2 regions of the Streptomyces sp. NPDC002588 genome follow, and region 2 is predicted to be linked to the other one. Evidence: predicted binding sites of a transcription regulator. Region 2 holds the regulator's gene; the other holds the start of a gene.
What was found. The regulator HspR, encoded in region 2, represses chaperone genes until heat shock. The targets are predictions, from matches to a motif close to TTGAGNNNNNNNNNCTCAA.

Region 1 (3,004 bases), on a different contig from region 2:
TGGATGTCGTACCGGTCCTCGGTCCGCTCGTTCCACGGCAGTTCGAGGACGGTGTCCAGCCAGGTGCGGATCCAGGAGCCCTCGGGCGACTGGTCGCTGGACCGCTCCAGCTTGTCGACCTCCTTGAGGGCGGCCTCGCGGACCTTCTCCGGCAGGTCGGCGGCCTCGACGCGGGAGCGGTAGTCGTCGGACTCCTCGCCCTCCTGCTCGCCGTTGAGGTCACGCAGCTCCTTGCGCACGGCCTCCAGCTGGCGCCGCAGCAGGAACTCGCGCTGCTGCTTGTCGACGCCTTCCTGGACGTCCTTGGCGATGGTCTCGGCGACGTCCTGCTCGGCGAGGTGGTCGCGCAGCTGCTGGGTGGCGAGCTTCAGGCGGGCCACCGGGTCGGCGGTCTCCAGGAGCTCCACCTTCTGCTCGGTGGTCAGGAACGGCGAGTAGCCGGAGTTGTCGGCGAGCGCGGAGACGTCGTCGATGGCCTGCACGCGGTCCACGACCTGCCAGGCGGCGCGCTTGCGCAGCCAGGCGGTGGCCAGGGCCTTGTACTCCTTGACGAGTTCGGCGACATGACCGGGCAGCGGCTCGGGCACGGTCTGGTCGATCCGTGTCCCCTCCACCCACAGGGCGGCGCCCGGTCCGGTCGTCCCGGCGCCGATCTGCACCCGGCCCCGGCCGCGGATCAGCGCGCCCGGGTCGCCGTCGGCCAGCCGGCCGACCTGCTCGATCGTGCCGAGCACGCCGGTGCTCGCGTATGTCCCGTCGATCCGGGGCACCAGCAGCACCCTGGGCTTTCCGGGCTCGGACCGCGCGGCGGCCTGGGCGGCCTCCACGGCGGCACGTACGTCGGTGTCGTTGAGGTCCAGCGGGACCACCATGCCGGGGAGCACGACCTCGTCGTCGAGAGGCAGTACGGGCAGAGTGAGCGGTGCGGACGTCGAAGCCATGATCTCCCCTTCGGCAGTCAAGTTGAGCTATGCCGACTCAATGCACATGAGCCCCTGAATGTTCCCCGGCATGCGGCACGTTCGCTGTGGGCGATCACGACCGCCCTGGACGGGTGAACCTCGAGGAGTGCCGACCGCGGAGCGTCAGCCGCGCCTCAGCGGCTCCGGTGTCGTGCAGCCGGTCGTGCGCGGGGGCGGTCGGGGGCGTGTCCGCGGGAGCGTGCGACCCGGCGCACGTTCCCACTTCCGCCTCTTTTCCCTCTCCCCGCCCACTTCCGGCATTCGCCCCGAAGCCGCCCCGCGCCGCGACCACAATGCGCATATGACCGATGACTGGAAGCGACGGCTCGACGCCCTGCACGCGGAGCTGGTGCTCCGGGACGACCCCATCGCCTGGGTGACGGAGGCGGACGCCGTGGAGGCCTCCCGGCGCTACCCGCACATCGCGTTGCGCGGGCCCGTCTTCGGTGTCGCCGCCCAGGACCCGGCCGGGTCCGCGGGGGGCTGGCGGCTGCTGAAGCCGGTCGTGGACGGCATGCCCCAGCAGGCCAGGGACGGGCTCAACTCCCACCTGTGGTTCACGGCGAAGGACGGCACCGACGACCCGGCCGCCCGGCGTGCGCTGCTCGCGGCCGTCTCGGTCCTGGAGCGTCACCCCGCGGACGAGGTGGAGGCGCTCGGGGTGCGCTACCGCGTCGTACGCGGCGACGAGTTCGCGCGGACCGGCGACGACGGTCTGGAGCCGCCCCGGCCCACCGACCCGGAGCCGGTGTCCCCTTCCTGGGAGGAGCGCGGCACCGCCCGCTCGCCCGACGTGGGCTTCGTGCTCGACCCCGGCCGGGACGAGGGGCCGATGGCGGGCGCCCTGCGGCTGGGACTGCGCGAGTTCGTGTACACCGGCGCCCGCTTCCCGGCCGACGTACGGGCGGACTCCGCGCGCGCGGCCGGCACGCACCCGGACGTGGTCCGGCTGCCGGTCGGCTTCGCGGTGGCCGAACGCGGGGACGACGGATGGACGCCCTCCGGCTCGCTCCATCCGACCCCGCACGAAGCCCGGCGCTCGCTGTACGACGGGATGTCCCGCGTGTGGGCGATGCTGTACCGCTACGACGACCGCCGCAAGGCCCGTTACGCCCGGGCCGCCGAGGAATTCCGGGCGGCCGGCCGCGCCGACGAGGTGAGGGTGGAGAACCGCCTGTTCCGGGTCTGCCGCGTGGAACGCATGATCCGCATGGGCCCGGACGGCCCCGAGCCGCCCCGCCCCTCGGACGTCGACGAGTACGGCCCCATGAAGATCCACCCGACCCTGCGGGAGGACGGCACCGTCCGCTACGACGACTGACGGCCCGCTGCGGCAGCGGCCGCGTCCCGGTGGGCCCGGCTCCAGCGCCGTACCCACGGCCAGGCCGCGACGCCGGTGGCCAGCGCGATCAGATGTCCCCAGTTGGTCATGGGGTCCGTGAACCCGATCAGGTCCTGCAGGAGCATCCCGCCGAACGCGGCGAGCAGCGGCCACCGCAGCCAGGGCCGCAGCAGGCCCGCGAGGGCGCCCACGCTCGTGGCGACGCCGAAGCTGATGCCGTAGTCGAGGCGGTGCAGCGAACTGTCCGGCAGATGGCCCGCCAGGACGGCCAGACCCACCGGGCCCTCGGTCGCGAGGGTGGCCAGGACGTGCCCGAGCAGGAAGACGACGGCCGTGCGGGCGGCCCCGACGCGCCGCTCCAGCGCGGTCAGGACGATCAGGAAGCCGAGCGTGAACGGCGAGGCGAAGCCGCCCGCCACCCACAGGGCGCTGGCCAGCAGCACCAGCACCGGGGTGCGCAGCAGATGGGCCACGTCCGTGCTGGAGCCCTGGTGCAGGGCGTGCACGAGGGCCGGGTCGGCGTGCGCGGTGACGTAGGAGGTGACGGCGAGGACGGCGCCGTAGGAGAGGGTGAAGGGGACGGGGATGCGGAGGCGGGGCCGGGGGCGGAGGGCCGGCGCCGCGGGGCTGCCGGTGCGCCGGGGCGCGCGCTGGCCCGGGATGCCGTCGAGCAGTCCGCCGGCGTCGGGAAGGGGCGGAC
Region 2 (3,004 bases):
GGATGTCCTTCTGGGTCGCGCTGTCGACCTTGTCCCGGGTGAGCGCCTCGAACTGCAGCTCACGGCCCTGGACCTTGGCGACGGCCGCCTCCGCGGCCGTCTGGCCCAGGGTGGGGTACGGCTTGTAGACGGTCATGTACTGCTCGCCGGTGACGATCCGCTGCACGGCCGGCAGCTCGGCGTCCTGCCCGGTGATCGGCGGCAGGTCGCTGTCGCTCATGCCCGCCGCCTTCATGGCCTTGATGGCCCCGCCGGCCATGGCGTCGTTGGCGGAGTACACGGCCGCGATGTTGTTCTTGCCGAGCTTCGCGAGCGCGTCGGCCATGTGCTGCTGGGCGATCTTCGGGTCCCACGCGTCGGTGTCGTAGTCCGCCGAGATCGTCACCCGGCCCTTGAGCTCGTTGAGCGCGCCCGCCTTGAACTGCGCGGCGTTGGGGTCGGTGGGCGAGCCGTTGATCATGACGATCTTGTCGGCGGTGCTGGCCGAGCCCAGCGCCTCGGTGATGGAACGGCCCTGCACCTCGCCGACGAGCTCGTTGTCGAAGGAGACGTACGCGTCGATCGGGCCCTCGGCGAGACGGTCGTAGGCGATGACCGGGATGCCCGCCTCCTTGGCCTTCTTCACCATGGGGACGATCGCCTTGGAGTCGACGGCGTCGAGCACGATGCAGTCGACCTTCTCGTCGATCATCTTCTGCATCTGGATGTTCTGCGTCTTGGTCTTGCCCTTGGCGTTGGCGTACTCGGTCTTGCCCTTGTTGCTGGTCAGCGACGCGACGGTCGACTTGATGTAGGGGTAGTCGAACTCCGCGTACCGGGTGTTCGTCGCCTCCGGCATCAGAACGCCGATGGTGATGTCGTTGCTGCGGGTCGGTGTCGCGCTGCTGCTGTCCCCCGAGGCCCCGAACATTCCGCATCCCGCGAGCGAGAGGGACATCGTGGAGGCGACCACAGCTATGGCGATACGACGCATTCGGGGGCTCACTTCAGGTGTGTTCCGGACCTGGGTGCGACAGATTGACCCAGATCTGAAAAGACAACGCGGCGGCGGCCACCGGCGTCAAGCGGAACCACTTAACGAAGTAGCAACATCACGCTCCGTTTGGTGGCGGAGAACGCATGGAGATGTAGCGGAGATCGAGCGGAACCGCATCCAAACACTCCTTACGGACCCTCCATCCGGAGGAGTTCCGGAAATCCGGACCCGGCGGCACCCCTCACGGCCGGCACCACCCGGCCGGCACCCCGGCCCGAGGCATGTGCGCAGGGGCCCGGAGAATCCCCCGGGCCCCTGCGCAACGATGCGTGTCCGTCGGTCAGTCCGACGGCTGCTGCCGCTTGGGCCGCCACACCACCAGCGCGCTCGTCTGCTGGACCTCCTGGTACGGGACCAGGTCGCGGCGGTAGGAGGCGTGGACCGCCGCCTCGCGCTGCTGCATCGCCGCGGCCGCGCCGTCCAGGGCGTCCTGGAGTTCCGCGACGCGGGACTGGAGGGCCGCCACCTGGTTCTCCAGCTCGATGATGCGCTTGATGCCGGCCAGGTTGATGCCCTCGTCCTGCGACAACTGCTGCACGGTGCGCAGCAGTTCGATGTCGCGGGCCGAGTAGCGGCGGCCCCGGCCGGCGGTGCGGTCGGGGGATACCAGGCCCAGGCGGTCGTACTGACGCAGGGTCTGCGGGTGCAGGCCGGAGAGCTGGGCCGCCACCGAGATGACGTAGACCGGGGTCTCCTCGGTCAGTTCATACGGGTTACGCCGCCGGCCGTCCATCACTCTCAAGCTCCCTTCGCGGCCTCGAAGAGGTCCGCCCGCGGGTCCTCGTCCACGGTCGCCTCGCGATACGCCTCGAGCGCTTCACGAGCATTCCCCGACAGGTCCTTCGGCACACTCACCTCGACGGTGACCAGCAGGTCGCCGCGGGTGCCGTCCTTGCGGACCGCGCCCTTGCCCCGCGCCCGCATGGTGCGGCCGTTGGGGGTGCCGGGCGGCAGCTTCAGGGTGAGGGGCGGGCCCCCGAGGGTGGGGACCTTGACCTCCCCGCCCAGGGCCGCCTCGGTGAAGGTCACCGGGACCGTCACCGTCAGGTTGTCGTCCTTGCGGCCGAAGACAGGGTGGGCTCCGACGTGGACCACGACGTAGAGGTCGCCGGCGGGACCGCCCCGCTCGCCGGGGGCGCCCTTGCCGCGCAGCCGGATGCGCTGCCCGTCCGTCACCCCGGCCGGGATGCGGACCTGCATCGTCCTGGACGACTTGGCCCGGCCGCTGCCCTTGCAGTCCAGGCAGGGGTGCTCGGCGATCAGGCCGCGGCCCTTGCAGTCCGGGCAGGGGTCGGTGAGGGAGAAGCCTCCGCCGGAGCCGCGCGCGACCTGGCCCGTGCCGACGCAGGTCGGGCACACACGCGGTGTGCCGTTCTTGTCGCCGGTGCCGGAGCAGGCCTTGCACGGGGACTGCGAGGACATCCGCAGCGGGACCGTGGCGCCCTCGATGGCCTCGGTGAAGGTCAGGGTGACCTCGGTGTCGATGTCCTGGCCGCGCCGCGGCTGGGTGCGGGTCGTGCCGGCGCCGCCGCGGTTGAACAGGCCGCCGAACACGTCGCCGATGCCGCCGCCGAAGCCGCCGGAGCCCGCCCCGCCCTGGGCGCCGCCTCCGAAGAGGTCGCCCAGGTCGAAGTTGAAGGATCCGCCGGCGCCCGGGCCGGGGCGGAAGCCGCCGTTGCCGAAGAGGGCGCGTGCCTCGTCGTACTCCTTGCGCTTCTTGGGGTCACCGAGGACGTCGTTCGCCTCGGAGATCTCCTTGAAGCGCTCCTCCGCCTTGACGTTGCCCTTGTTGGCGTCCGGGTGGAACTCGCGGGCGAGTTTCCGGTACGCCTTCTTGATCTCGGCCTCGGTGGCGTCCTTGGGGACGCCGAGGACCTTGTAGAAGTCCTTCTCGATGAAGTCCTTGGTGCTCATCCTCGACGTCCCTCCTTCCGCGTCGCTCCGGCGGTCGCTTCAAGCTCAGCCCTC

Region 1: a site for HspR is predicted at 964-982, ahead of lon (endopeptidase La). Genes of this name have one in related genera too.

The regions. Positions count from the first base shown of each region.
Region 1 covers NZ_JBEOWF010000015.1:166,312-169,315, forward strand. Annotated here, with positions in the region: gene lon (endopeptidase La) at 1-941, opposite strand, end outside; gene ABT057_RS19410 (DUF5954 family protein) at 1,264-2,283, shown strand; gene ABT057_RS19415 (rhomboid-like protein) at 2,271-3,004, opposite strand, start outside.
Region 2 covers NZ_JBEOWF010000020.1:67,062-70,065, reverse strand. Annotated here, with positions in the region: gene ABT057_RS23560 (sugar ABC transporter substrate-binding protein) at 1-973, opposite strand, end outside; gene ABT057_RS23555 (heat shock protein transcriptional repressor HspR) at 1,317-1,769, opposite strand; gene dnaJ (molecular chaperone DnaJ) at 1,775-2,950, opposite strand; gene grpE (nucleotide exchange factor GrpE) at 2,996-3,004, opposite strand, start outside.